DNA from 2 places in the Sulfitobacter sp. CB2047 genome. Region 1 is predicted to be linked to the other one. Evidence: riboswitches for the same ligand, from Rfam matches in the RefSeq annotation. Region 1 holds a riboswitch; the other holds the start of a gene.
The links. A riboswitch is a leader RNA that binds a small molecule or an ion and turns the genes downstream of it on or off. The one in region 1 is predicted to bind thiamine pyrophosphate.
Positions count from the first base shown of each region.

Region 2: linked by a shared signal. The riboswitch ahead of thiD (bifunctional hydroxymethylpyrimidine kinase/phosphomethylpyrimidine kinase) and the one ahead of thiB (thiamine ABC transporter substrate binding subunit) in region 1 are both predicted to bind thiamine pyrophosphate.

Region 1 covers NZ_CP072613.1:3,231,772-3,246,906, reverse strand. Annotated here, with positions in the region: gene IV89_RS15995 (DMT family transporter) at 1-232, opposite strand, end outside; gene IV89_RS15990 (HU family DNA-binding protein) at 377-667, opposite strand; gene IV89_RS15985 (AMP nucleosidase) at 797-2,260, opposite strand; gene ade (adenine deaminase) at 2,257-4,059, opposite strand; gene IV89_RS15975 (glycosyltransferase family 4 protein) at 4,181-5,446, shown strand; gene IV89_RS15970 (SDR family oxidoreductase) at 5,459-6,313, shown strand; gene IV89_RS15965 (exopolysaccharide biosynthesis protein) at 6,328-6,912, shown strand; gene IV89_RS15960 (ATP-binding cassette domain-containing protein) at 6,913-7,605, opposite strand; gene IV89_RS15955 (thiamine/thiamine pyrophosphate ABC transporter permease ThiP) at 7,592-9,148, opposite strand; gene thiB (thiamine ABC transporter substrate binding subunit) at 9,124-10,101, opposite strand; TPP riboswitch at 10,136-10,235, opposite strand; gene aroC (chorismate synthase) at 10,328-11,428, shown strand; gene IV89_RS15940 (DMT family transporter) at 11,530-12,507, shown strand; gene IV89_RS15935 (cyclase family protein) at 12,619-13,566, shown strand; gene IV89_RS15930 (branched-chain amino acid aminotransferase) at 13,649-14,518, opposite strand; gene IV89_RS15925 (MarR family winged helix-turn-helix transcriptional regulator) at 14,679-15,135, shown strand, end outside.
Region 2 covers NZ_CP072613.1:2,043,619-2,058,753, reverse strand. Annotated here, with positions in the region: gene lon (endopeptidase La) at 1-1,629, shown strand, start outside; gene IV89_RS10190 (HU family DNA-binding protein) at 1,790-2,155, shown strand; tRNA gene IV89_RS10185 (tRNA-Val) at 2,357-2,432, opposite strand; gene IV89_RS10180 (crotonase/enoyl-CoA hydratase family protein) at 2,803-3,612, shown strand; gene IV89_RS10175 (ABC transporter permease) at 3,625-4,398, opposite strand; gene IV89_RS10170 (ABC transporter ATP-binding protein) at 4,395-5,120, opposite strand; gene tenA (thiaminase II) at 5,117-5,800, opposite strand; gene IV89_RS10160 (ABC transporter substrate-binding protein) at 5,797-6,735, opposite strand; gene IV89_RS10155 (ThiF family adenylyltransferase) at 6,722-7,726, opposite strand; gene IV89_RS10150 (thiamine phosphate synthase) at 7,723-8,319, opposite strand; gene IV89_RS10145 (thiazole synthase) at 8,316-9,089, opposite strand; gene thiS (sulfur carrier protein ThiS) at 9,091-9,288, opposite strand; gene IV89_RS10135 (FAD-dependent oxidoreductase) at 9,272-10,267, opposite strand; gene thiD (bifunctional hydroxymethylpyrimidine kinase/phosphomethylpyrimidine kinase) at 10,264-11,070, opposite strand; TPP riboswitch at 11,138-11,238, opposite strand; gene IV89_RS10125 (TAXI family TRAP transporter solute-binding subunit) at 11,799-12,989, shown strand; gene IV89_RS10120 (TRAP transporter fused permease subunit) at 13,091-15,028, shown strand; gene arsJ (organoarsenical effux MFS transporter ArsJ) at 15,065-15,135, opposite strand, start outside.

The DNA.
Region 1 (15,135 bases):
CCGCGTTTTGCAGCACGCCGAAAATGATCGTTGCCCGCCATTGCGCGCGCGTCAGTCGCCACGTCTGACCAAGCGCCAGCGCGACCCCCACGCCGATCAGGCCAGAGATCAGATACCGCGCCGACAAAGCCATCAAAGGGGACGCATCCGCGACGATGATCCGCGCCGACGTAAAGGCCGAAGACCACATGACGGCGAAGGCCAGCCCCATGAGAATTGCACGTATATCCATGAGCGGGCCTTTCAGGTTTTCCAGTGGGCGGAGACTTCCGCAGTTGTCCGACAGGGGCAAGCGCATTCAGCGCAACGCAGACCTGCGTCAAACGCAAAGGGCCGCCCGTGGGCGACCCTTTGTCAGAACAGACTGTGATCAGTCTTATTCGTTAACGCTGTCTTTCAGCGCTTTCGCGATGGTCATCTTAACAACCTTGTCCGCGTCTTTCTTGAACTGTTCGCCGGTGGCAGGGTTGCGCACCATACGCTCGGGGCGTTCGCGGCAGTAGATTTTGCCAATGCCGGGAAGTGTCACAGCGCCACCGCCGGAGACTTCTTTGGTGATCAACGCGCAAACCGCGTCCAGTGCCGCGCTTGCTGTTTTCTTGTCTTCGCCCATTTCCTCAGCCAAAGCCGCGACGAGCTGGGTTTTTGTCATTGGTTTAGTTGCCATCTTGTTTTTCTCCTTCGTCCGCCCGGATTAGGGCCTCACGCGCAGAATGTAACGGTATGTTGTGGCTGAACACAACGAATAGGTCGCAAGAAACCGCGAAAACATGCTATTTTCAGCCGATTTCGGCCTTTAGAGAAAGGCAGTTTCGTCAAACGAGCGCAATTTTCGGCTATGCAACCGCTCTAGCGGCATATCGCGCAGCTGTTCCATCGCGCGAATACCGATCATCAAGTGTCGTGCGACCTGCGTTTTGTAGAAATCAGACGCCATACCGGGCAGCTTCAATTCACCATGCAAGGGTTTGTCCGAGACGCATAGAAGCGTGCCGTAGGGCACCCGGAAGCGGTAGCCGTTGGCCGCAATCGTGGCGCTTTCCATATCCAGCGCCACGGCGCGCGACTGGCTGAGCCGCTGCACCGGACCGGATTGATCGCGCAATTCCCAGTTGCGGTTGTCGATGGTGGCAACGGTGCCCGTGCGCATAATCCGCTTCAACTCGTAGCCCTCAAGCTGGGTGACCTGTTCAACGGCGTCCTCCAGCGCGATCTGGATCTCGGCCAGCGCGGGGATCGGAACCCAGACCGGCAGGTCGTCGTCCAGCACGTGATCCTCGCGCAGATAGCCATGCGCCAGCACGAAATCCCCAAGCGCCTGTGTGTTGCGCAAACCGGCACAGTGGCCGACCATCAGCCACGCATGGGGCCGCAGCACGGCGATGTGGTCGGTCGCGGTTTTCGCGTTGGATGGGCCGACGCCGATGTTAACCAGCGTGATCCCGGACCCGTTCGCGCGCTTCAGGTGGTAGGTCGGCATCTGCGGAGTTTTGACCGACGCAGGCAGCGGCGCGTCGCCGTCCGAAATCTCGACATTGCCGGTAGATACGAAGGACGTGTAGCCGCTATCGGGGTCGCGCAACATGGCGCGGGCGTATTCCTCGAACTCGGTGACGTAGAACTGGTAGTTGGTGAACAGCACGTGACTTTGGAAATGTTCGGGATCGGTTGCGGTGTAATGCGTCAGCCGTGCCAGCGAATAATCGACGCGCTGCGCGGTGAAGGGGGCCAGCGGGCGCACGTTGTCCAGCGGCAGATAGGTGCCGTTGACGATGTCGTCATTGGTTGTGCTCAGGTCCGGCACGTCAAACACATCGCGCAGGGTGAAATCCGCGGCACCTTCCTGCGGGATCGTCACGCTGTCGTCATTGCTGACCGCGAAATGCACGGGGATCGGCGTGTCGGATACCGCGATGGTCACGGGCTGGCCGTGGTTTTCGATCAGCAGACGGATTTGTTGTGTCAGGTAATGTTTGAACAATTCTGGCCGCGTAATCGTGGCCGAGAAGGTGCCGGGGGACGATACATGGCCGAACGACAGCCGTGAATCCACCTGCGCATAGCTGGAGGTGGTAAACCGGATCTCGGGGTAGAAGGCCCTGATCCGCGTTTCCGGGGCGGCGCTGTCCATCGCCTTCTGGAAATGCGCGCTCAGGAAGCCTGTCGCTTGGCTGTATAGCTCTATCAGCCGTGCAACGGCGGCAGCGGCATCGGTGAACTGTTCGGCGGGGCGGGCGTCTGGGGTCAGGATTCTGGTCATGAAACAGGCTCTAACAAAGGAATAAATTCAAAACTGCGCACATCGACCAAGCCGAGGTCAGAGATGCGCAATTCGGGAATGACAACAAGCGCCAAAAGCGAATGTTGCATATAGGCGTTGTTCAGCGTGCAGCCACAGTCGCGCATCGCCTGCATCATGGCTTGGGTCTTGGCGGCGACCTCGGAGGCGGGGTTGTCGGACATCAGGCCAGCGATCGGCAGCTCGACCATGGCCAGCTCTGCCCCGTCCTTGAAGATGGTGATCCCGCCGCCAACCTCGCGCAGACGGTTCGCGGCCATCGCCATATGCTTGGTATCGGTGCCCACCACGATCATGTGGTGACTGTCATGTGCCACGGTGGACGCCATCGCCATCGGCCCCTGATAGCCAAAGCCCGAGACCAGCGCGTTGACCACAGTGCCGGTGCCGCGGTGCCGTTCGACCAGCGCGATCTGGCACACTTCGCCCGTGGACTGCACGCGGCCTTCGGTCACCGGCAGTTCGAATTTCAGCGCGCGGGTGGGGGCCTGATTCTCGACCACGCCGATCACATTCGCGGTGACGGCATTGGCCCCCGCAGGTGCGGTGATCTGGAAATCATCCGCGCCAAGGGCTTTGCCCATGTTGACGGTCTGCCGCGCATGGGGCGGCCAGTCGTAATGCGGGCAGTCTACCAGACACACGCCATCCTCGGCCACGATCTGCCCCCGCGCGATCACCGTCTCGATGGGGAGCGTTCTGAGGTCAGAGGTCAGGATCACATCTGCCCGCCGCCCGGGCGTCAGTGACCCGATCTCGCGCTCAAGCCCAAAGTGGGTCGCGGTGTTGATCGTCGCCATTTGCAGCGCGACCAACGGGTCGCAGCCGCAGTCGATGGCATGGCGCACCACGCGGTTCATATGACCGTCATTCACCAAGGTGCCGGAATGGCAGTCATCGGTGCACAGGATCATATTACGCGAATCCAGCCCTTTTTCGGTGATCGCGGTGATCTGTGTTTCAACGTCATACCACGCGGACCCCAGCCGGATCATCGACCGCATCCCCTGACGCATCCGCGCAATGGCATCCGCCTCGCAGGTGCCCTCGTGATCATCCGCAGGGCCGCCCGCGACATAAGCTGCAAAGGCCGGCCCCAGATCGGGGGAGGCATAGTGCCCGCCCACGGTCTTGCCCGCGCGTTGCGTTGCGGCAATCTCGGCCAGCATCTTGGGGTCACCCGCGGTCACACCCGGGAAGTTCATCATCTCGCCCAGACCGATGATACCGGGCCAGTGCATGGCCTCGGCGACATCCTCTGCCGTGATTTCAAAGCCGGTGGTTTCCAGACCGGGCGCGGATGGCGCACAGGACGGCATCTGGGTGAAGATGTTCACCGGCTGCATCAGGGCTTCGTCATGCATCATGCGCACGCTTTCCAGCCCCAGCACATTGGCGATCTCATGCGGGTCGGTGAACATCGACGTGGTGCCATGGGGGATCACAGCGCGGGCGAATTCCGCCGGCGTCAGCATGCCGCTTTCGATGTGCATATGCCCGTCACACAGGCCGGGGATCATATAGCGGCCCTTTGCCCCGATCACCTTGGTCGTGTCGCCTTTGCAATGGCTGGCGTCCGGCCCGACAAAGGCAATGCGCCCCGCCTTGATCGCGATATCATGGTCCGGCAGGGTTTCGCGCGTGTGCACGTTGACCCAGATACCGCCGGTGATAATCGTATCCGCAGCACTGCGTCCTGCCGCAACAGCGACCAGTTGATCGGCCACATCGGGCCACGAGGGGAATGTGTGTTCTTTCATACCTGACGTTGACACGAAGATCGCCCGAGGTTCAAGCCAGAGCCGTCCAGCGCCGTGGCGTTTGCACTGTCCGTGCCGACTGGGCTAACTGTCTGCAACCGACAGGACATAAGGCGACCCCATGAAGATCATGTTTGTGCACCAGAATATGCCCGGCCAATACCGCGAGCTGGTGCAATGGCTGGCCGATCAACGCACACACCAGATCTATTTCCTGACCCAACGCAAAAACCCGCCCCGTTTTGAGGGCGTCGAGACACGGGTCTACAAGGCGCATCACAGACCGGCAGAGACTGCCTATGGGCTGTCGAAGAACTGGGAGGAATCTACCGGCAACGGCTTGGGGGCCGCCCGCGCGGCCAAACAGATCGAGACCCGCGAAGGGTTCAAACCCGATATCGTGGTGGGGCATGTGGGCTGGGGGGAGCTGACGTTTTTCAAGCAGATCTGGCCCGATGTCCCGATCATCGGCTTCTTCGAGTATTACTACAGCGATACCGGCGGCCCTGTGGGGTTCGATCCCGAAGACCCCGTGACCGAGAATACCCCCTTTCTGTTGCACGCGCGCAATGCCGTGCCGCTGGCCAATATCGAAACCGTCGATGTCGGGCTCAGCCCGACCTACTGGCAGCGTGACCGTTTTCCGCAAAGCTTTCACCGCAAGCTCTATGTCTGCCACGACGGGATACGCACAGACCTGCTGCGCCCCGATCCGGCGGTGACGCTCAAGCTGGGGCGGATGGATCGCGCCCTGACCAAGGATGACGAGGTGCTGACCTTTGTGTCGCGCAACCTTGAACGCACGCGGGGCTTTCATGTGTTCATGCGCGCATTGCCACGTATTCTGAAACAACGCCCCAACGCGCGGGTGTTGGTGGTGGGGGGCAACGACACCTCTTATGGCGGCAAAAGCAAACACCCCGGGGGACTGCGTGCCGAGATGGAGGCAGAGGTGGGCAAGCACGTCGATTGGTCGCGGGTGCATTTTCTGGGCAAGCTGTCCTACGAGGACTACCAGAGGGTGATACAGATCAGCCGCTGCCACCTTTATCTGACGATGCCATTTGTGCTGTCGTGGTCCCTGCTCGAGGCGATGGCGATGGGCGCGACGATTGTCGGCTCTGACGTGGCCCCCGTGCGCGAGGCGATTACCCACGGCGAAACCGGTCTGCTGTGCGATTTCTTCGATCCCGATGCGCTGGGCGATCAGGTGGCGGATGTGCTGGGCAATCCGGCGGCCTATGCGCATCTGGGGCCGGCGGCGCGGGCGCATGTGGTCCAGACCTATGACTTCCTGACCAAATGCCTGCCGGAACATATCGCGCGGATGAATGCATTGGTCCCCGAAGGGCAGCGGATCGCCTTGCCCCGGACCGCCACCACATAGAAAGGACGCCTCATGGAGAAAACGCTGCTGTCGATCGGGCATGGCTTTAGCGCGCGCGCCCTTGCCGCACGGCTGGTGCCGCAGGGCTGGCGCATCGTCGGCACCACGCGCAGTCCCGACAAGGCAGATGCCATTGCGGACACAGGCGTTGAACCCGTCGTCTGGCCGGGGGCCGATCTGGGGGCGTTGATCGCGCAGTCTCCCAATGTGCTCGTCTCGGCCGGACCGGACAGCGCAGGCGATCCGGTCTTGAATGCGGTCGAGGATGCAGTCACCCGCGCCGCGCCCGATCTGCGGTGGGTCGGCTACCTGTCGACAACGGGGGTTTACGGCGACCACGGCGGCGATTGGGTGGACGAGGACACGCCGCTGACACCATCGACCAAACGCGGACGCGCCCGTGTCACGGCAGAGGCACGGTGGCAGGCGATCCCCGATCTGCCGCTGCATATCTTTCGCCTCGCAGGGATCTATGGCCCCGGACGCGGCCCCTTTGCCAAGGTACGGGCCGGAACGGCGCGGCGGATCATCAAGCAGGGGCAGGTCTTCTCTCGGATCCATGTCGAGGATATTGCCCAAGCGCTTGAGCTGTCCTTGCAGCGGCCCGACCCGGGCGCGGTCTATAATCTGTGCGACGATGACCCCGCGCCACCGCAAGACGTGATCGCCCACGCGGCAGAGCTGCTTGGCCTGCCCGTGCCCCCCGCGATCCCCTTTGATCAGGCCGATATGACCCCCATGGCCCGCAGCTTTTACGCGGAAAGCAAGAAGGTTCGGAACGACCGTATCAAGCAGGCGTTAGGCTGGGCACCGCAGTTCCCCACCTATCGGGCCGGGCTGGCGGCATTGCTTGCACTAGACAGCTGACCTTTGGGGGGTATATGCACAATATCGAGGAGCGTAGCCTCACCCATCTGCTGGACGGGATGGAACAAGCGGCCAGCCGCGAGACGGTCACGATCAACGATGTGCTGAACGAATTCGGAGAGCGGTCCCTGCTCCCGTTCATTCTGCTGGCCGCGCTGCTGTTGGTGTCGCCGCTGTCCGGTGTCTTTGGCGTGTCCAGTTTCATGGCGATGGTGATCATCGTGCTGTCGGCGCAGGCGGTCTATGGGCGCAAACGTCTGTGGTTGCCGCAGTTCCTGCTGCGCCGGGAGGTCAAGTCATCCCGGTTGCTGTTCTGCGTGCGGTGGCTGCGCAAGCCCGCTGCGTTTTTTGATCGCCACTCGGGCAAAAGGCTCCAGTTTCTGACGACAGGCCCGATGCGTCTGCTGACGTTGGTGACCTGCGTGATCCTGCCTGTGGGTTGGCCCTTGCTTGAATTCGTGCCCTTCGCGTCGTCCTTCGGGGGCGGGACGGTGGCGCTGTTCGCCTTTGGTCTGTTCACCCGCGACGGGCTTTATGTGCTGCTGGGGTATCTGACGATCCTGCTGACATCGCTGACCTTTTACGCGGTCATTTTCTGATTACCCCAGATAGGCGCGCAGCGCGTCGGGCGGGTTGTCCATCAGCGCTGCGGCAGGCTGCGGCGGATGTGCGGTGCCACCTTCGACAAAGATCACCTGATCCGCGATGCGGCGCACGTCTTCGGGGGCGTGGGTGACCATGATCAACGCGGCTTTGGTCTCTGCGGCGAGCGCGGCCACCAGATCCAGCATGTCGTTGCGCAGGGCGGGGCCAAGTGCGGCAAAGGGTTCGTCGAGCAGGACAAGCGGGCGGGCTTGCACCAGCACCCGTGCGAGGGCCACGCGGCTTTGCTGCCCGCCGGAAAGCTCGGTAGGCTTGCGGGCAGCCATCCCCTGCAGCCCGACGCGATCAAGCGCCTCGTGTACACGGGTTTGTTCCGCAGTGCCGAGCCGCAGGTCGGGGCGCAGCCCCAGCCCCACATTCTGCATCACGCTGAGATGGGGAAAGAGGTTGTTATCCTGAAAAAGCATCGTCATCGGCCGCGCACCGGGGGCGGCTTGGGTGATGTCTTTGCCCTGCCACAGCAGCCTGCCGGACTTGAGCGGAATGAACCCGCAAAGCGCCCCCAGCAGGGTGGATTTTCCCGCACCCGAGGGGCCGATCACCGCATAGGTCTGCGCGGGCGCAAGGGTCAGGTCGGCGTGCAGGGTAAAGCTGCCTTGGGTGATCTGCGCGGTCTCAAGCGTCAGCATGCCAGCGCCCTCCCTTGTCGAATATCCAGAAAATCCCAAGCGACAGCGCCAGCAGGATCAGGGCCGCACCGGCCGCGGCCTCCATCCGGTAGGCCCCCATCAACCGGTACATCTGCAGTGGCAGGGTGGCACTGTCGGGGTCGGCGAACAAGGCAATGACCCCCAGATCCCCCATCGATAGGGCTCCGGTCAGCCCCGCGGCAAAGCCGATCTGCGGGCGCAAGCGTGGCAGGATCAGCCAGCGCCAAAGCGGCCATCCACTCAGCCCCAGCATCTGCGCCTGCCGGCCATAGATCTGCACCGTGTCGCGCAGGCGGGGCACCAGAATACGCAGGGCAAAGGGCAGGGCCATCAGCGCATTGACCAGCGCCGTGACGGGAAGGGCCAGCGCAAAGGGGTTGGCGACAGGGTTGATCAGAATGAACCAACCGGTGCCGATCATCAGCGGAGAGGCCGCAAGCCCCAAGAGGCCCACGGCCTCTACCCCGCCGCGGGCGCGGGTCGCGATCCATCCGGCAAGGGGCAGGGCCAAGGCCAGCAAGACCACCACGCTGATCAGCGCCACGATGAGTGAGGTGCCCGCTGCCTGCCACACGCTGGCGGGCATTTGCGGCAGGCCGATCGCCCCGCGCAGCACGACCGAGGTCAGGGGCAGCAGCAGAAACCCCGCCGCCAACGTGATGAACAGCGCGTCGAGCCCGCGTTGCAGCCCACCACGTGCGTCCCAGCGGTGCAGGGGGCGGTCCTGCCCGCCGCCCAGACTGATCGCGGGGATAATCCACAGCGCCAGCGCGGCGGTGCTGCCCGCAAGCCCAAGCTGCACCAGCGACAGCAGAGCTGCACGGTTCAGGTCAAAGTCGAAACGGAACGCCTGATAGATCGCAAGCTCGATCGTCGTGGCGCGGGGGCCGCCGCCAAGGGTCAGCGCCACGGCAAAGCTGGTCAGGCAGATCACAAAGATCAACGCCGCGGTGCCGGGCAGGATTTGCCGCAGGAGGGGAAGCTCGATGCTGCGAAATACCGCGCGCGGGGTCAGGCCAAGCTGTGCGGCCAGCCTGAACCGTTCCGCGGGCACGGTCTGCCACGCCTGCAACAACAGCCGCGTGGCCAGCGGGAGGTTAAAGAAGACATGCGCCAGCACCACGCCGTGCAGCCCGTAGATCGTGATGCCGGGCAATCCGACCGCCGACAGCGCCGTATTGAGCCAGCCTGCGCGGCCAAAGACCGCAAGCACCCCCAGCACGGCGACAATCACCGGCAGGATGAACGGTGCCCCCAGCAGCGTGACCAGCAGCCCGCGCCCGACAAAGCGCCGTCGCGCCAAGGCGCGGGCGACAGGGATCGCCAGCATGGTAGACAGCAGGGCGGAAAGCGCGGCCTGTAGCACGGTAAACCGGATCGCGGACCAATCGGCCGGGCCAAGCCCGCTGCCGAACTCGGCCCGCCACAGCACCGCCCCCACCGCAGCAAGGATCAGCGCCGCCACCAGAACGGCGGCGCTGATGCCGGTTTTCGTGCTTATTGCGACAGCGCGGAGAGCCATTCGGCCAATGCTTCCTCGCGCAGGGCGGGCACGTCATCGCTTGGGATCAGCAGCGCCTTGCCCGGTTCGATCAACTGTTCAAAGCCTTCGGGCAGCCCGCCTTGGGGCGTGACGGCGGGGTACATCCAGTTGGTCGTGGGCAGCACCGATTGCGCCGCGTCCGATACCATGAACTGCATGAACTGATCGGCCAGCTCGGGCTGGTCGCTGCCTGCCAGTTTGCCGACCACTTCGATCTGCATGTAGTGGCCTTCGTCAAAAGCGGCGGCGGCTTTGGTCGCGTCCTCTTCGGCGATCAGGTGGTAGGCGGGGGATGTGGTATAGCTCAGCACCATGTCGGCCTCGCCCTCAAGAAACAGGCCGTAGGCTTCGGACCAGCCCTTGGTCACGGTCACGACATTATCCGCCAGACCTTCCCAGATCGCAGGGGCCTCGTCGCCATAAGCGTCCTTGACCCACATCAGCAGGCCCAGACCGGGGGTAGAGGACCGCGGGTCCTGGATCACGATCTTGAGGTCACTGTCGGCCAGAGCGCGGAAATTCGCGGGCGGGGTCAGATCAGCGTTATGGACAAAGGCGAAATAGCCCCAGTCATAGGGGGCAAAGCTGTCATCCTCCCATGTGACCGGCAGGTCATATTCCGCGTTCACTGTGGCGGGCGCGAACAGCCCTGTTTCCTTGGCCCCCGCGATCAGGCTGGTATCGAGCCCCAGCACCAGATCGGCGTCAGACCGCGCGCCTTCCAGCTTGAGCCGCGCCAACAGCGCCGCGCCATCGCCCATACCGACGAATTTCAGATCGCAGGCGCATTCCGCCTCGAAGGCCGCTTCGATCACGGGGCCGGGGCCCCATTCGGCGACAAAGCTGTCGTAGGTATAGACCACCAGTTCGGGCGTCTCGGCCCATGCTTGCGTGGCGAAAAGCGTGGTGGCAGCAAGTGTAAGATACTTCATGGCATCCTCCAAAATGCGGCGTCAGAAAGCGTTGGAGGTGTATCCAGACCTTCCCTCCGCCGGTGTTAACCGGTTCAGGTTCAACGGGTCCGTGCGCGCACATCTCAGCCTGTCAGGCCCCCCGAGGTGTCTTATCGGTAGAACGCCTGTCGCCCGCGCGCAAGGTGAAACCCCTTGAGGCATGGTGCAGCCCCCGTTAAGGATCACCGCCAAAGGAGCACCGCCCATGTCGATCAACAGCTTTGGCCATCTTTTCCGCGTGACCACCTGGGGCGAAAGCCACGGGCCTGCTTTGGGGGCCACGGTGGACGGCTGCCCTCCCGGTGTGACGATCACCGAAGAGATGATCCAGCACTGGATGGACAAGCGCAAACCCGGCCAGAACAAATACACCACGCAACGCCGCGAGGCGGATGAGGTGCGGATCCTGTCGGGCGTGTTCGAAGGTGTCACCACCGGCACGCCGATCCAGCTGATGATCGAGAACACCGACCAGCGGTCGAAAGATTACGGTGACATCAAGGACAAGTTCCGCCCCGGTCACGCCGACATCACCTATTTCCAGAAATACGGCATCCGCGATTATCGCGGGGGCGGGCGGTCCTCGGCACGTGAAACGGCGTCGCGTGTGGCGGCGGGTGGCCTTGCGCGCGAAGCGATCAAGGCGATTGCGCCGAATGTGCAGATCACCGGCTACATGGTGCAGATGGGCCCCCACAAGATCGACCGCGACGCGTTTGACTGGGACCAGATCGAACAGAACCCGTTCTGGGTGCCCGACGCCAAAGCGGCAGAAGAGTGGGCGGCGTATCTGGACGGTCTGCGCAAATCCGGATCCTCCGTCGGTGCGATCATCGAGGTGACAGCGCGCGGCGTGCCCGCGGGCCTTGGCGCGCCAGTCTATGGCAAGCTCGACACCGATCTCGCCGCCGCGATGATGAGCATCAACGCCGTCAAAGGCGTGGAGATCGGCGAAGGCATGTCCGCCGCCATGCTGACCGGAGAGCTGAACGCGGACGAGATCAGCATGGGCCCCGACGGCCCTGTCTATTCGTCGAACCACGCGGGCGGTATTCTGGGCGGCATCAGCACTGGTCAGGACATCGTGCTGCGTTTTGCGGTCAAGCCGACGTCAAGCATCCTGACCACACGCAAGACAATCACCAAGACCGGCGAAGACACAGAGATCATTACCAAAGGCCGCCATGACCCTTGCGTTGGCATCCGCGCCGTGCCGGTGGGCGAAGCGATGATGGCCTGCGTCCTGCTTGACCATATGCTGTTGCACCGCGGTCAGGTCGGCGAAAACCGCGGCATCATCGGCTAAGTCGCGCGGAACGCTCGGATCTTTTGCATGTTGGCGGGAATACGACGCGCAAGTTGACGCGGGGTCTTGCAACTTGAAACCTGCAGGCGCAAGCATGCGCCATGCAAAGCACCACGACAGAGCACCGCCCCGGCCGGGCCATCGCCCTTAAACTGGGGGCGGTCTTTCTGTTCTCGGTCATGGCGGCCCTCATCAAGATTGCGACGGCCACCGTGCCCGCCGCCCAGGCCGTGTTCTACCGGTCGTTCTTTGCCTTCCCGATGATCATCCTGTGGCTATGGCAAAGCGGCGACCTGCGCGACGGGCTGAAGCCAAGCAATCTGATGGGCCACGTCTGGCGCGGCGTTTTCGGGACCACGGCGATGGCGCTGACCTTTGCCGGGCTTAGCCTGCTGCCTCTGCCAGAGGTCACCGCGATCGGCTATGCCACGCCGCTTTTCACGGTAATCTTCGCCGCGATATTCCTGGGCGAACAGGTGCGTGTGTTCCGACTGTCTGCGGTGGCCGTGGGGCTGATTGGCGTGCTGATCGTTCTGTACCCCCGCTTTACCGTAGGCGGGGATAGCGTGTCGCAGCTTGCCATGCTGGGGGCGATGATGGTGGTTGCCGCGTCGATCATGCGCGCGCTTGTGCAGATCCACGTGCGCCGATTGGTGCAAACCGACAGCACGGCGGCCATCGTGTTCTATTTCTCGCTCACCGCAACCTGCCTTTCGTTCCTCACGCTGCCCGCCGGCATGGTGATCAACTGGGAGCCGCTTTGGTGGGTGAACCCCGGGTGGCAAGTCTCGGCGCTTCTGATCCTGTCGGGCATGATCGGCGGGGTATCACAGATCATGATCACGGCCTCTTACCGCTTTGGCCCGGTGTCGATGCTCGCCCCGTTCGACTATGCCTCTATGCTGTTCGCGGTGTTGATCGGCTGGGTGCTTTTCAGCGAAATCCCGACGCCTGCGATCCTGATCGGTGCGGGTCTGGTCATCGCCGGCGGTGCCGCGATCATCTGGCGGGAACGGCAGTTGGGACTGGATCGATCCAAATCCAAGGCCAGCAGCACGCCACAGGGGACACCCAGCTGATCGGTTGAAACTACGTGCCCTGATTGAATTTCATGTTAACCTAACCCTCTAGGGTGTGGAGCAGCGGGTATCCCGTCGGTGCTGCACCCTGTTTTCTGGGAGGGAAGAAAGATGAAATTTACCAAGATTATCGCAACTGCCGTGTCCATCGGTGTCGGGGCATCTGCCGCATGGGCGCAAGACTGTGACCATTCGCATTGGGGCCCTGAAGACCAGCTGGGATCGGCGAACCTGATCTCGACCGAGCGCACGTTGCAGGCCGCCAAGCTGATCAAGCAGGGCAAATCGATGCCGCTCGGGATCGTGATCGGGCCGGATACACCTGCCTTCCCGCCCCGTTCGCTCAGCCTTCAGGTGGTCCAGCCGAACCAGCACGGCGGCCAAAAGCTGTCGTCCTTTGGCTATGAGGGCAATTATAACGACGATCTGCTGCAAACCTGGATCGGTATCGGGTCGCAGTTGGACGGGCTTGGGCATCTGGGCGAAGACGGGATGTATTATAACTGTTTGGACGAAAAGGAAATCTCGGCGATCAGCGGCCTGACCAAATTGGGGACGCATGCCGTGCCGCCCTTGGTCGGGCGCGCTGTGATCATCGATATGGCCAAGCACATGGGCAAGGATGTGTTGGCCGCCGGTGAGCATTTTGGCGAGGCAGAGATTACCGCCGCGATGGAGGCGCAGCAGATCACGGTAAACGAAGGTGATATCGTGCTGTTTCACACGGGCTGGACCGACGGCATGATGGAAAGCGACCCGACGGCCTGGGGGTCCACCGAACCGGGGCTGAATAACGAAGGCGCGGTGTTTATGGCGTCGATGAACCCGATGGCCGTGGGTGCAGACACATGGGGCCTAGAAGCGATTCCACCGAAAGAGGGGGACAAGGTGTTCTATGGCCACGTCACGCTGCTCAAGGACAACGGCATCTATATTCTGGAGACGATGAACACAGGACCGCTGGTCGCGGAAGGCGTGCAAGAGTTCATGTTTGTGCTCGGGCAGCCGCTGATCAAGGGCACGGTACAGGCGATGATCAATCCGGTCGCGCTTTACTGACACGACGTGCTGCACCGCAGGTGCGGACATGAAAACGGCGCGGGGGGAGATCCCCTCGCGCCGTTTGTTTTGATGGCGCAGTTCAGGACCGGACGAGCTTTTCGTAGTCTTCCGAAATCTCGCGGGTGAGCGCGCCAACCTCGAAGGTGTAGTCGCCGATCTGTCCGACGGGTGTGACCTCGGCCGCGGTGCCGGTCAGCCAGCATTGCTCGAAGCCTTCCAGCTCTTCCGGCATGATGTGGCGTTCGTGCACGGTCAGGCCCTTTTCCTTGAGCATCCCGATGACGGTCTGACGGGTCAGCCCGTTGAGGAAGCAATCGGCCAGTGGCGTGTGCACTTCGCCGTCCTTGACGAAAAAGATGTTCGCGCCGGTCGCTTCGGCCACATAGCCACGGTAGTCCATGAACAGCGCGTCGGAACAGCCCTTGGCCTCTGCCGCGTGTTTGGAGGTGGTGCAGATCATATACAGGCCCGCCGCTTTGGCGTGTACGGGGATCGTTTCGGGCGACGGGCGCTTCCACTTCGAGATGTCGAGCTTGGCGCCCTTCATCTTGGCGTCGCCGTAATAGTTGCCCCATTCCCAGCCCGCGATGGCCAGACGTACAGGGTTGCGCGCCGCCGAGACGCCCATGTCGGGGCCGGCTCCACGCCACGCGACCGCACGGACATAGGCATCGGTCCAGCCGTTCGCCTTGAGCATTTCGTATTTCGCGGCTTCGATTTCGTCCACGGAATAGGGGATTTCGAAATCGAGGTATTGCGCCGATTTGCGCAGCCGTTCCGAATGCTCGCGGCCTTTGAAAATCTTGCCATTGTAGCAGCGTTCGCCCTCGAACACCGATGACGCATAGTGCATGGCGTGGGTCAGGATGTGGACATTGGCGTCGCGCCAATCGACCATTTTACCGTCCAACCAGATTTTGCCGTCGCGATCGTCGTATGCGCCGTCCATGATGTATCCTTCCTCAAAGCACCTCGGGATTTATGAAAATTGCGTGAAACCCGCTGCGTGCAGACATATAATTACGCAAAACATGGGATTCGATAGCCTTTGACTCTTGGAAAGTCAATAACGCTGACGTAAGCTCTTGGCGCAGCAAGGGGAGAGTATAATGGCAGACGGACGCGGCCCATCATCACACACGGGCGAGAACCTGCTGTTCCTGACGGATGAACAGCTGCGGCAGGGGATCGAGGCGATGTTCTTTGCCTACCGCGGTTTTACAGCCGACCCTGACAAGATCCTGGTGGATATGGCCTATGGTCGTGCGCACCACCGTGCGATCCACTTTATCAACCGGGCACCGGGCACGACGGTAAACAACCTTCTGGGGATTTTGGGTGTTACAAAACAATCCCTTAATCGTGTATTGCGCACGCTGATCGCCGATGGTCTTGTCAAAAGCCAAGTGGGAAAAGCAGACAAGCGGGAGCGGCACTTGTATCTGACTGACGCCGGGCGCGCGCTCGAACAGACATTGTCTGATGCACAACGGATGCGGATGCGCAGTGCGTTCCGCGACGCGGGCCCCGAGGCGGTCGCCGGTTTTCGCACCGTGCTAGAGGCGA
Region 2 (15,135 bases), 1.2 Mb from region 1:
AGCAAAGAGGCCAAGGAAAAGGTCGACGCCGAGCTGAAGAAGCTCAAGAACATGTCGCCCATGTCTGCCGAAGCTACAGTTGTGCGCAACTACCTCGACTGGATCCTGTCGATCCCGTGGGGCGTGAAGTCGCGCACCAAAAAAGACCTCGCCAAGGCACAGCAGGTGCTGGATGATGATCACTATGGCCTTGAAAAGGTTAAAGAACGCATCGTCGAATATCTTGCCGTGCAGCAACGGTCCAGCAAGCTGAAAGGCCCGATCATGTGCCTTGTCGGCCCTCCCGGTGTGGGTAAAACCTCGCTTGGGAAGTCTGTTGCCAAGGCGACGGGGCGCGAATTTATTCGCATCTCGCTGGGGGGCGTACGTGACGAATCCGAGATCCGCGGTCACCGCCGGACCTACATCGGCTCCATGCCCGGCAAGATCATTCAGGCGCTGAAAAAGGCGAAAACCACGAACCCGCTTATCTTGCTCGACGAAATCGACAAGATGGGTCAGGATTTCCGTGGCGATCCTGCGTCGGCCATGCTTGAGGTGCTTGATCCGGAACAGAACGGCACATTCGTCGACCACTATTTGGAAGTGGAATACGATCTGTCGAATGTCATGTTCCTGACCACGTCGAACAGCTACAACATGCCCGGGCCTTTGCTTGACCGGATGGAGATTATCCCCCTTTCGGGCTATACCGAGGATGAGAAGCGCGAGATCGCGAAACAGCACCTTGTGGCCAAGCAGGTCAAGAACCACGGTCTGAAGGCAAAGGAATTTGCCATTGAAGACAGTGCGTTGACTAGCATGATCCGCTACTACACCCGCGAGGCCGGCGTGCGGAACCTTGAGCGCGAAATCGCCAAGGTTGCGCGGAAATCGCTGACCAAGATCGTCAAGAAGGAAGCCGACGAGATCACCGTAACGGGCGACAACATCGAGGATTTTCTCGGCGTGAAAAAGCACCGCTACGGCTTGGCCGAGCTTGAGGATCAGATCGGCGTCGTGACCGGATTGGCCTATACCTCGGTCGGGGGCGAATTGTTGCAGATCGAAGCCCTGCGCCTGCCGGGTAAAGGTCGGATGAAAACCACCGGTAAGCTTGGCGATGTGATGAAGGAATCCATCGACGCGGCCAGCAGCTATGTGCGGTCTATCAGTCCCAAGATCGGTGTGAAGCCGCCCAAGTTCGACACGCTGGATATCCACGTCCACGTGCCCGATGGTGCGACGCCGAAAGATGGCCCCTCTGCCGGTCTGGCGATGGTGACATCAATCGTGTCGGTGCTGACCCAGATCCCCGTGCGCCGCGATATCGCGATGACGGGGGAGGTGTCCTTGCGCGGGAATGCGATGCCAATCGGCGGCTTGAAAGAAAAGCTGTTGGCGGCGCTGCGTGGTGGGATCACAACGGTTCTCATCCCGACCGAGAACGAAAAGGATCTGCCGGATATCCCGGATAACGTGAAAGAAGGGTTGACCATCATTCCCGTCAAACACGTGTCCGAAGTGCTGAAACATGCGCTGGTCCGCGAGCCCGAAGCGATCGAATGGGATCAGGAGGCAGAAGATGCCGCCGCAGCCGCCGCGCTGGCCCGTCGCAACGCTGCAGGCGATAGCGCCACAGCGCATTAAGCATCGATCAAACCGACATCAGGCCGCCCTTCGGGGCGGCCTTTTTCGTGGGCGCGTCCCCGATTTTCGCGCAGGGCTGCGTCATCCCCAAGCACCGCTGGATTTCCCCCGGTGGCCCCGCTAGGGTTTGATGAAACCTCCCCAACGGACGAGACGTCAAATGGCCACGCCCAAGAAAACCTCCACGCCTAAACCAGCCGCACCCGACACCGCCGCAGCACCCGCTGTGGTCGAAGCACCGCGCCCTGTGATCCTCGGCCCCGTGATGCGCAAGAAAGAGCTGATCGACACAGTGGTCGAAAGGTCGGGCGTGAAAAAGCGCGATGCGAAACCCGTCGTTGATGCCATGCTCGCCGTATTGGGCGAAGCACTGTCGGACAGCCGCGAGCTGAACTTGCTGCCGTTCGGCAAGCTGAAAGTGATCAACGAGAAAGAGCTGAAAAACGGCAAGATGATCCGCGTCAAAGTGCGGCAGGTGACACAGGGGCAGGGCGGCGGCGATACCGCTGATCAACCCGAGGACTGAGGGCGAAAATCGCTCAAGATCTCCGGCGTAAATTTGCGACGCCCGCAGCAGCCCTTCACCTTGGTGAGGGGCTTTGTCGTATCAAGGTCTTTGCCTTGCTGATGCCACGGGCCGCGCAGGCAATCCCTTGACATCAAACGCATAAAACCCTGTCGCCGTCGGCGCAGGTTGCGTTGGTAGAACTGAATTGTATTGGTGGAATGGTGGGTCGTGAGAGGCTCGAACTCCCGACATCTTCGGTGTAAACGAAGCGCTCTACCAACTGAGCTAACGACCCGGTAGCGCTCTACTACCCCAAGGTTCAGCCGGGGTTCAACCCCATTTTTGCCGCCCCGGTGATTATTTTCGATTTTTTTCTGACGGTGCCCCGGATTGGCGCGGATTCACACGGTAACATTGCGTTTTCAAACGGTTTTGCCGCCTCCGGCAGATTGCGACGGGGCGAATCCCTGCGCCTCCGTTGCCCTTGGGGAAGTAACCGCGCTGAAATCGGCGGATGACCGATAGACGGGCTGTGTTTGGCGCGCTACTCAATGCACAGTCACGTAAAAGGTGGGAGAGCCTTTTGCATATATTCAGCAAGCCCTTGCAGCAGCAAGGCACCGGGGCCGACCACAATTGCCGGCCCCATAGGAGGAGGAATTCACATGGCCGTTCAGATTGATCCGACCAGCTACCGTAACCTGGACATCAAGGCGCATGACGATGGCGTCTGGGTGGTGACCCTGAACCGTCCCACGAAACGGAATGCCTTGGACATCGACACGATCGAGGAGCTGGTCACCTTCTTTTCCGCCGCACCGCGCGCTGGTGTGCGTGCAGTGGTACTGGCTGGCGCGGGGGATCACTTTTGCGCCGGGCTTGATCTGATCGAACACCATGACGAAGACCGCAGCCCCGCCGATTTCATGCACGTCTGTTTGCGGTGGCACGAGGCGTTCAACAAGATGGAATACGGCGGCGTGCCCGTGATTGCCGCATTGCAAGGGGCCGTTGTCGGCGGCGGGCTAGAGCTTGCCAGCTCTGCCCATGTGCGGGTGATGGACCAAAGCGCGTATTTCGCACTTCCCGAAGGCCAGCGCGGGCTGTTCACCGGCGGGGGGGCTACGATCCGTGTGACCGATCTGGTCGGCAAGGCGCGGATGATCGACATGATGCTGACCGGGCGCGTCTATCAGGGGCAAGAGGCCGTCGATCTGGGCCTCGCGCAGTATATCGTCGAAGGGTCCAGCATGGACAAGGCGATGGAACTGGCGCGCAAGGCGGCGCAGAACCTGCCGCTGTCGAACTTTGCGATCTGTAGCGCGGTGAGCCATATGCAGAATATGTCGGCAATGGATGCCGCCTATGCCGAAGCTGTGGTCGCCGGTGTGGTCAATACGCAGCCTGACGCACGCGCGCGCCTTGCGGCCTTTGCTGACAAAAGCGGCGCGCGGGTGCGGCCCAACGCGGAATAAGAACCGAAAGGATCACGCGCGGGTGCTGCGCGTGATCCCGCTTTCGCTGCGCCCTTCGGCATAGCGGGTCAGACGTTGCGCCAGCAGCCCGACAGAGAGATGCAGCAGCACCGTCAAACAGGCGAGCATGATCAACGCGGCGAACATCAGGTCGATCTTGGCGCGACCATTGGCCAGCAGCATCAGATAGCCCAGCCCCTTTGACGCGCCGACCCATTCGCCAATCACTGCGCCGATCGGCGCATAGACCGCCGCCAGCCGCAGCCCCGTCGCAAGGCTTGGCAGCGCGTGGGGGATTTGCACGTAGCGCATGAACCGCAACGGTCGCGCGCCCATCGATTGCGCCAGATCGCGGTAGCCATCAGGCACGCGGTTCAGCCCGTCGTGAAAGGCAGATGTCACCGGGAAATAGATGATCAACACCGCCATCACGATCTTGGACCCCATGCCATAGCCGAACCACAGCGTTAGCAACGGGGCCAGCGCAAAAACCGGCACGGCTTGGGTAAAGACCAGCAGCGGCAGCAGCAAACGCTCTGCCGTTTTGGACAGCGCCAGATGGATCGCGGTAACAGCCCCCAAGGCGGTGCCGATCAGCAGCCCCAGCAGCACCTCGACAGTGGTGACCCATGCGTTCTCGATCAGCGTCTCACGGGCGCGATATGCCGCCTGCGCCACGCGCCACGGCGAGGGCAGGATATAGTGCGGCGCGTCGGTCAGCAGCACCGCGGCCTGCCAAAGGCCAAGCCCCAGCAGGATCGCAAGTGGTATGTCGTATCGTCTCATGCAGGCACCCCCCGCAGATGGGACAGCAGCGCGCTTTGGCAGGCCCAAACCTCGGGCGCGGTGACGAAACGCGGCGCGGGAAGCGCGGGGACAGGCCAGCTTTGTACGCCCGTGGCAGAGAGGATCAGGATGTGGTCGGCCAGCCGCGCCGCCTCTGCCGGATCATGGGTGACCAGCAGCACGGTCCGCCCGTGCAACAGCTCTGCCGCGAGCTCTTGCATCGCGGCGCGGGTGCCCGCATCCAGCGCCGAGAATGGCTCGTCCAGAAAGACCACCGTGCGATCCTCCAGCAAGGTCCGCGCCAGCGCTGCCCGCTGCCGCATGCCGCCCGACAAGGCGGCGGGTTTCTTATGGGCATGATCCTGCAGGCCGACCCGTTCAAGCATGGCGGAGGCACGGTCCCTGTCAGGCGTGGTCCCACGCAGCCGGTCGCCGATCATGATGTTTTCGATCACCGTAAGCCACGGTAACAGCAAGTCGGATTGCGCCATATAGCTGATCCGCCCCGCCAGTGGTTGCCCGTCAGAGGCGGTGATCGTGCCGTCAAACGCGCCGCCCGTCTCAAGCCCCAGCAGCAGCCGCAACACCGTGGATTTGCCCACCCCCGACGGGCCGAGCAAGCAGGTCCACGCCCCCGCGGCGAGGGTCATATCCACGTCAAACAGGGGGCGCGCGTCAATCCGGTGTTGTCCCGTCAGACGCAGCGCGGGCGGTGGGGTCATGGCAGGTCCAGCCCCATCTGCCAAAAGCCGACCTCTAGCCGTGTGGCCGTGGAAAAGCGGTTTTGCAGTGCCGCGCGACGGGGGGCGGTTTCAAAATCTCCGATCCGCCGCGCAACCGCCGCGTCGACCATCGCGCCCACCGTCTGGCACAGCGCCTGATAGTCGGGGTCGGCGTAGGTCTCGATCCACTCGGCATAGGGCGTGTCGGCGCTGCAGGTCTGGGCCAGGCGCTGCCCGATCTCCCCATATCCCATGACGCATGGCAAGAGCGCCGTCATCAGATCAAGGAAATCCCCCTGCATCCCGGCATCCAGCACATAGCGCGTATAGGCGAGGTTGGCGGGGGCTTCCGTCGCGGTGAAAAGCGCCGCTTCGTCGATACCCGCCGCAGCACAGGTGCGGATATGCAGCGCCATCTCGTGATTGACCAGCGCATCTACCGTGGCGGCGCAGGTCTTCATCTCTTCCATCGTTTCCGATTTGACCACCGCCATGGACCAAGCGCGAGAGAAATGCACAAGGAAAACATAGTCTTGGATCAAATAGTTCACAAAGCAACGGCGCGGCAGGCTGCCATCGCGCAGCCCTTCGACAAAGGCATGGTGGGTATAGTCTTGCCACTCCTCCGCCGCAGCAGCGCGCCAAATCGCGAAGCTGCGGCCATAGTCCGGCGCGGTCATCGGGCGGTCACATCGATGGCGATGGTCGACACGGGCGAGATGTCGGGGATCAGACCCGCGTCATGCAAGAACGTCTCGAATGTGGCGTAGCGTCCAGCATCCATCGCCGTGGGGCGCAGGGCGAAACGGGGCAGCGTGTCTTTCCACGCGCGGGCGTTCAGCTCGTCCTGCAGATCGGCAGAGGTGGCGGCGAACACCTCCCAGCTTTCCTCGGGGTGGTTGACGATATATTGCGTCGCTTTCTCGGTCGCGGCCAGAAACCGCGCGATCATGTCCTTGTCCATCGTGTCGCGGTTGGCGACGTAGATCAGCTCGTCATAGGGTGGCAGACCCTCTTCCTCGACGTAGAAACAGGTGCCATCGACGCCTTCGATATCCATCTGGTTCAGCTCGAAATTGCGGAAGGCTCCGATGACCGCATCCACCTGACCGGACATCAACGACGGTGACAGCGACCAGTTGACGTTTACCAGCTCCACATCATCCAGCGACAGCCCGTGATGGGTCAGGATCGCGCCAAGCACGGCCTCTTCGACACCGCCTACCGAGAATCCGACCTTTTTGCCCGCCAGATCCGCAGGAGAGGCGATGGGACCATCGGTCAGCGCCAGCAGGCAGTTCAGCGGCGTGGCCACCAGCGTGCCGACCCGTTGCAGGGGCAGACCTTCGTGGATTTGCAGGTGCAACTGCGGCTGATAGGAAATCGCAAGATCCGCCTTGCCTGCGGCGACCAGCTTGGGCGGGTCAGAAGGATCGGCGGGGGCGATGACCTCTACGCTCAGGTCCTGTTCGGCGAAGTATCCTTTTTCCTGCGCCACGATGATCGGCCCGTGGTCGGGGTTCACGAACCAGTCCAGCAGCAAGACCATCTCGTCCTGCGCCAGCGCCGGGCCAGAGGTCAGCGCCAGCGCGGCCAGAATGTTACGAAGTTTCATCGGTTTGTCCTTTCAACGGGGAAGGCTCGCCCATGGCGAGCAGGGTAATGGGGCCGTGCCAGTAGCTGGCCAGATGGGTCGCCGCCTGCCACGCGCGCAGTCCCGAACGGCAGGCGATCACCGCACGGGGTTGATGTGTCGGGCGGGGAGCGTTGCGGAGGAAATCGGGCAGGGTGATGCGCTGCGCTGTGGGTGTCGCGGATGTGGGGGCCTCATCCGGGCCGCGCAGATCGACGACCCAATCGCTTGCGCGGATCTGCGAAGGCGCGACGAATCCGAAACCGTGGTCAGGCTCCGGCGCGGTATCAAAGCGGAAGCCGCCAGAACGATAGGAGGCAAGATCAAAGCTGATCAATTGCCCCAGAGGGGACGGCGACAGTCCAAGGAGGCAGGCCAGCGCCATCTGTGCTTGTGTGGCACCGATCGTGGCGACAACCGGCCCCATCACCCCCGCCGTGTCGCAGCTCGCCGCGCGGTCCGGCAGATCGGGGAAGACCGCCCGCAGCGACGGCGCGCCGCCGCAGAACCCGCCGACATAGCCGCCAAACCCAAGGGCCGAGGCGCTGATCAAGGGCAGATCCGCGTTCAGGCAATGATCCGATAGCACATAGCTTGCTGCGAAGCTGTCGGCGCAATCCAGCACGAGCGTCGCATCATGGCACAGCTTTGCCACGGTTTCCGGCCCAAGGGTCACGGGGTGGGCCACCACGGTGCACGCGCTGTTGCGCGCGGTTAGGGCGCGGGCGGCGGCGGTGACCTTGGGCGTGCCGATATCGGCCTCGGTAAAGAGCGTCTGGCGGTGCAGGTTTGACAGGGCCACGTCATCACCGTCCACCAGCGTGATATGCCCCACACCGGCCCCTGCCAGCAGGGGCAGTACCGGTGCCGCCAGCCCGCCCGCGCCGACCACCACCACACGCGCCGCCGCCAGCGCCTCTTGGCCCGATGGGCCGACCTGCGGCAGGATCATCTGGCGGGCATAGCGGGTCATCGGGTTGCCCCCAGCCATGCGGTGATGCGATCCTCGGGCGAGGGGTTCAGGGTGATGTCGGTCACCGCCGCGACGCAATCGGCACCGGCATCAAAAGCACCCGCCGCGCGGTCGACGGACATGCCACCGATGGCCACAAGCGGGGTCTGGCCCACCCGTTCACGCCAGTCGCGCAGACGGTCCAGCCCCTGCGCGTGCCACTTCATCTGCTTCAGGATCGTCGGGTAGATCGGGCCGAGGGCGATATAATCGGGGCGCAGGTCCAGGGCGCGGGTCAGTTCGGCCTTGTCGTGGGTGCTGATGCCCAGACGTGCGCCCGCATTGCGGATGGCGGTGAGGTCGGCGCTGTCCAGATCCTCTTGTCCCAGATGGATAAAATCACACCCTTCGTCGAGCGCGATACGCCAGTGATCGTTGATGACGAGGGTACAGTCGTGCTTGGCGCAGATCGCCTTGGCCTGCCGGATGTCGCGCCGCAGGGCAGGGGCGGGCGTGTCCTTGATCCGCAGTTGCACCAGTTTGATGCCAAGGGGCACCAGCCGCTCCAGCCAGGCGGCGCTGTCGAAGATCGGGTAGAAACGGTCAAGGGTCATTCCAGAAACGCCTTTCCGATCAGGGGGGTAGAGGGCGCGGCCATATCGCGGGGCGGCATCGGGTCCGCCTCGGCGGCAAGCTGTCCGGCGCGGATCGCGGTGGCAAAGGCCTCGGCCATGGCGGCGGGGTCACCGGCTTTGGCGACAGCGGTGTTCAGCAGCACCGCGTCAAACCCCAGCTCCATCGCCTGTGCGGCGTGCGAGGGCAGGCCGATGCCCGCGTCGATCACCAGCGGCACGTCGGGAAAATGCGCCCGCATGGCGCGCAGCCCGAAAAGGTTGTTCAGCCCCATCCCCGACCCGATGGGCGCGCCCCAGGGCATCAGCACCTCGCAGCCCGCCCGCAGCAATCTATCCGCGACCACAAGGTCTTCGGTGGTGTAGGGAAAGACCTGAAACCCATCCTCGCTCAGGATGCGGGCGGCCTCGACCAGACCGAAGACATCGGGCTGCAACGTGTCCTCCTCGCCGATGACCTCGAGCTTGATCCAGCGTGTGCCGAACACCTCGCGGGCCATATGGGCGGTGGTGACGGCCTCTTTGACGCTGTGACATCCGGCGGTGTTGGGCAGCACATGGACGTCAAGCGCGCGGATCAGTTCCCAAAAGTCCTGACCGGCGCGATCCCGTCCGCTTTCCCGCCGCAGCGATACGGTCGCCACCGCTGCCCCGCTGCGCGCAAAGGCGTCTGATAGTACCTTGGGCGAGGGGTATTGCGCGGTGCCAAGCATCAGACCATTGGCAAGGGTTTCTCCGTAAAAGGGGCGCATCTTAGCCTCCCTGCATGGGGGCGAGCACTTCGATGCTGTCGCCGGAGGACAGGGGGTGGCTGGCCCGCAGGCTGGCGGGGATAAAGCTGCCATTGACGGCGGTAGCGACTTTCGCGCCGCCAAATCCTTCGGCCTCTAGCAGGGCGGCAAGCGTGGGCGCGTCGCTGTCGAGCGGGGCACCGTTAAGCTGTAGTTTCATGGAAAATCTCCGGTGTTTTGGCTTCAAGGATCAGGTCCGCCACCATGGTCGCCAGCGCAGGGGCGAGCAGGAAACCGTGGCGATACAGACCGTTGGCGCGGATCAGATTGCCCTGCCGTTCGATGCGCGGCAGGTTGTCGGGGAAGGCGGGGCGGCTGTCGACGCCGATCTCTAGGATCTCGGCCTCGCCAAAGGCGGGGGACAGTGCGTAGGCCGCGCTCAGCAGTTCAAGCACGGACCGCACGCTGGCATGGGCACTGGCGCGGCCTTCGACCATTGTGGCCCCGAGCATGTAAATCCCGTCACCGCGCGGCACGAGGTAGATCGGCACACGTGGGTGCAGCACGCGGATGGGGCGGGTGATCGCGATATCGGGGCAGGACAGCAGCGCCATTTCCCCCTTCACGCCGCGCAAATCAGGCAGATCGGCGCGTGCGTGATAGCCGCGGCAATCAATGACGGTGCCGTCTTGCGCCAGCGCTTCGGGATCGGCCTCGCCCTGTTCGAAACTGGCCCCATCGGCCACCAGCCCGCGCCACAGCTCTGCCAGCGCAATGCGGGGCGACAGGTGGGCCTCGGTCTGGAAATATAGCCCTTTGGCAAAGCGGTCGCCCAAGTCGGGTTCAAGCGCCGCGATCTCTGCGCCGGTCAGGGTTTGGTGGCTTGTCGTGCGGCGGGCAAAGCGGGTCAGATCGCTGCTGTCCCGCGCCGGAGAGATTACAAGCGACCCGCGTCGGCGCAGCGATGTGGTGTGCTGCCCCCACCAATCCGCCGCCCTTTGCCCCAGCCGGATCACGGGTTCCTCGGCGCTTTCGCCTTCGCAAAACGGAGCGAGCATACCGCCAGCCCACCAAGAACACCCTTGCGGGCCGGGCTGGCGGGCGCGGTCGATCAGATGCACGCGCATCCCGCGATCCAGCAAGACACGCGCGGTACACAGCCCCGCGACGCCCGCGCCGATGATGGTGACCTGCGTCATGACCAGACCGCGTGGAAGTGATGCACCGGCCCGTGGCCCGTGCCGATATCGAGTTGATCCGCCGCGATGATGGCGCGGTGCAGATAGTCATGGGCGGCCTGTACCGCCGCGCCAAGGGGTTTGCCGTGGGCCAGCCCGGCGGCGATGGCCGCGGCGTAGGTGCATCCCGTCCCGTGGGTATTGCGCGTGTCGATGCGCGGCGCGCTGAGCCATGTGACACGCTCTGCGGTGACCAGCGCGTCGCTACAGATATTGCCCGCGCTATGGCCGCCCTTCATCAGCACTGCCTTCGGCCCCATCTTGAGCAGGGCACGGGCTTGCGTGACCATTTGGTCGGCGCTGTCAGCCTCGGGCTGGTTCAACAGGCGGGCGGCTTCGGGCAGGTTGGGGGTCAGCAGATCGGCGCGCGGCAGGATATCCGCGACCAACGCTGCGACGGCGTCTTCTTGCAACAGCGCATCGCCGGATTTTGCGATCATCACCGGATCGACCACGACGGCCCCCCGAAACGCGCAGAGCGCAGCGGCCACCGCCTGAATAATCTGCGGAGAAAACAACATGCCCAGTTTGATCGATTGCACCGAAAGATCGGACAGCACCGCATCGATCTGGGCCGCGACGATGGGCGCGGGGATCTCGTGCACGGCGCTGACGCTGCGCGTGTTCTGCGCGGTCACGGCGGTGATCACGCTGGCGGCATAGACATTATTGGCCGACATCGCCTTGATATCGGCCTGAATGCCGGCACCACCGCCGCTGTCGGATCCGGCGATGGTCAGGGAAATGGGGGTCGTCTTGGTCACATGCTCGCCTTTCGGTGGTGGGCAAGCAGACGCAAGAATGAGCTTTGTGGCGTGGACCCAGGGCCGTTGCACAAAGATACCCGTTCCCTACGCCGGTATTGCCCGGATCAGGTTCGACGGGTCGGTGCACGCACCTCTCAGCCCCCTAGGGCACCCCGACGGATAGATGTTGGAACTGCGGCCCCTGTGGGGGCGTGCAGCGTCGTTACCTTAGGCGTAGCCAAGTTCGGCAAACGGTGCAAGCCGCAAAATATTCAACCAAAGGTGGCGATATTTTGGGCAAATCGGGCGCGGTTTGGACAGCCCTCCTGACGCTTGTCAGCCGAAACAACGCCTCGTAACCCAAAGCAACGTAACGTCACATTTCCCATATTCTGCGGCGTTAACCCTTTGGCATCAGCAAACTAGGGGTGATCGCGCAAAGACCCCACGCGGCTGCGGTATCAAGTTCTGTTCTGCGGTATTGGCATCGAAATATCTTGCCCCTAGGCTGATTGACAGATTGAGTCGGATACCCTCGGGAGGAGGGGGCCGACACTCGGGAGGATGCGTTTTCTGGCCCGTTTTGCGGGTCGTACCGGACGCGTCGCGACAAGCATTGGGAGGTTTTGCGTGACATCTGCAAAGATCACATCTGCGTCCTGCGCATGGGCATCCGCAGCTTTTGCGGTGCCTGTGATCCTGCGATCCCGAACAATCCAAAGATGTACAACAGGGAGAGAGACCACATGAAGAATATGACACGTTTTGCCAAGGCCGCCGTCGGGTCCTTTGCGGTATCCATGGCGCTTTCGGGCGTCGCGATGGCGCAGGAGTATGAGTGGCCGCGCATGCTCGTGATTGCCACGCCGGGCACGTCGACAGGCAGCTTTGCCTCGACCAACGGTTGGGGGCCTGCGTTGCAAAAGGAAACCGGCACCACCGTGCGGATCGTTCCCGAAGACAGCGAGCCCATGCGCTACAAACGTCTGACCGACCGCGAAGATATCGCGATCGCGTCGGTTTCCGCGTCGGAAATGGCGCTGCAAGCGGAAGGGGTCGGCGGCTACGCCTCGGCGAAACCCATGCCGCAGCGGATCTTGTGGCACCATAACGACACGCCTTGGGGCTTTGTTGTGGCTGGCGATTCCGAGCTGCAAAGCCTTGAAGATATTGGGAAAGGCGGCGTGCGCGTTACCTCGGGCGTGTTCTCGCCCGCGATTGTCTCTGCGATCACCCAGGCCCTGCCTGCCTTTATCGGCATGACGCCCGAAGAAGCACAGGAAAAGATCGAATTCGTCCCGGCCTCCAGCTATGGTGAAAACTGTCGTTCGGTTGTCGAGGGGAAGTCCGATGTGGCCTATTGCTCGCCGATCTCTTCCGTCCTGTCCGAAATGGAAGGCGCACCGGGCAGCATCCGCTGGCTGCCGATGGATCCCGCCAACAAAGAAGGCTGGGACGGCTACCTCAGCTACCGCCCCATGACGATCCCCTCGACCATCTCTATGGGGGTGAGCACCGCCAAGGGTGTCGAGTCCATGACGTCGAACTTCGTCTATGCCGTGCCGGTCACCGCGGAAGAGGATTTCGTCTATAACATGGCGAAGTGGATGAATGAATCCCACGACAACTACAAAGGATCGCACGCGCTGGCGACCCGCATGTCGCTGGAGCATTTCCGCAACTTCCTGGATGCCAACCCGATTCCGGTTCACGAAGGCACGGTGAAATACCTGCGTGAAATCGGGGCGTGGACCGAAGAAGACGATGCCTGGAACAACGAGGCCATCGAGAAGATGGACGCGTGGATCGCGGCACGCAACGCCGGCATGAAAGAGGCGATGGAGCAGGGCGTAGAGATGAATTTCGAGAACCAGGAGTATCTCGACATTCTGGCCAAGCACACCGACGGGCTGGAGCCGTTCCGCTCGCGTCTGTAACGCCGCGCCGGACCGTCATCGACGGCATAAGACAGGGCGGAGCACAGCGTGCTCCGTCCTCCTAAGACACTGCCACAGCGCCCTTATTTTCAGGATCATCCATGTCAGCAACACAACACCCTCCGGCGGCTGAAACGGCTGTCGAACCCTCGTCCGAGACGACGCGACTGGGGGGATTATTCTCGTTCACCAGCATCGCTTTTGTGCTGCTGTGTACCTTTGGCCTCGGGATGGGGCTCGCCTATGTATTCGGCGTTCCCATCGGCGGGCGGCGCCTGATCGAGGGGCAGTACTACTGGGTCTTCATCGGCACCTTCCTTGCGGCGGCGTTCATCGCGCTGCCAGCGGTGAAATCGCACACTCATCTACCGATCTATGACATCGTGGCGGCCGCCGTGGGCTTTGGCATCTGCATGTGGTTCTCCATGTATGCATGGGAGATCGTGCAGGCGGGCTGGACCAATTTTTACGCGGGCGTCGTGCTTTGGCTGCTGATGCTTGAAGTCGCGCGCCGGTCGGGCGGCATCCCCTTCTTGCTCGTGGTGCTGGTGCTGGGGCTTTACCCGCTGGTGGCCGATTACTTCCCGGGTTTGCTGATGGGCATCCCCTATACGTTTGAACGCATGATCGAGGCGCATGTCTTCCGCACCGAAGGGTTGATGGGCATCACCACCAAGATCGTGGCCGAGATCGTGCTGGGCTTTCTGGTCTTTGCGGGTGTGCTGATCGCTACGGGGGCGGGGCAGTTCTTTATCGATCTGGCCAATGCGGGCTTTGGCAAGTACCGCGGCGGTCCAGCGAAAGTATCGATCGTGGCCAGCGCCTTTTTCGGGTCGCTGTCGGGGTCGATTTTTTCGAACATCGCGGGCACCGGGTCGATTACCATTCCGACCATGAAAAAGGTCGGCTACCCGCCCCATTACGCTGGCGCGATCGAGGCCTGTGCCTCGACCGGCGGGGTGGTGATGCCGCCGGTGATGGGGGCGATTGCCTTTGTCATGGCGATCACCATCGGTGTGGATTACGCGACCGTGATGGTGGCCGCGATCCTGCCGTCGGCGTTGTTCTACTTTGGCCTGATCCTGCAAGTCGACGCCTATGCCGCGCGCAAGGGGCTGGTGGGGATGAAACCCGATAACCTGCCCTCGGCCCGCGAGGTGATGAAGCGCGGCTGGCCTTTCTTGCTGGTCATGATCTTTCTGGTCTGGGGCCTGCTGTATATGCGGTGGGAGTATTACGCCCCGTGGTACGCCAGTGCGCTGATGATCGCGCTGAGCTTCCTGCAACGCGAGACCATGATGACACCTGCGCGCATCTTTGAAACGCTGCGCCAAGTGGGCACGCTGGTCACACAGACCGCAGCGATCATCCTGCCGATCGCCTTTGTGGTCAGCGCCTTGACCATCACCGGTGTGACAGGGTCGATGACCTCGGGGCTGGTCGCTTTGGGCGGGGATAACGTCTATCTCGTGATCGCGCTTGGGGTTTTGGCCTGCTTTATCATGGGCATGGCGGGGCTTGCGATTGTGGCCTACATCTTCCTTGCGGTGACGCTGGCACCCGCGATCATCGAAATCGGCGGGTTGAACACGGTCGCGGTGCACTTTTTCATCGTCTACTACGCGATGCTGTCGGTGATCACGCCTCCGGTGGGGGCTGCGGCGTTTCTGGCGGCGACGATTGCGGGGGCCAAGCCGATGCTGACCTCCTTCACCGCGATGCGGCTGGGGGTGGTGATCTACTTTGTGCCGCTCTTCTTCCTGTTCCAGCCTGCGCTGGTGCTGCAGGGCGATCTGACGCCGCTGATCTATGTGCTGCCGTCGATCATCATCGGCATCACGCTGCTGTCCGGCGGGCTTGAGGGCTATCTGCTGGGCGTCGGTATGGTGCGGCCCTGGTTGCGTCTGCCACTGGGGATCGCGGGCTTTGCCTTCAGCTTTCCGGGGCTGACGACGACGCTGATCGCGGGGGTCGCCTCGGCGGTGCTTGTCGCGGTGATCTGGCGGGACAACCGCAACGGCGTGGTTGCGGTCCCTTAAGATTGGGCGCGCGGGGACAGCCCCGCGCGCCGCAGTTCATGACGTTTGCGAGGGGCGCAGCTGTGCCGTCCCCAAGGCGCTCAGCGCCAGCATCAGCGCCGCGGTGC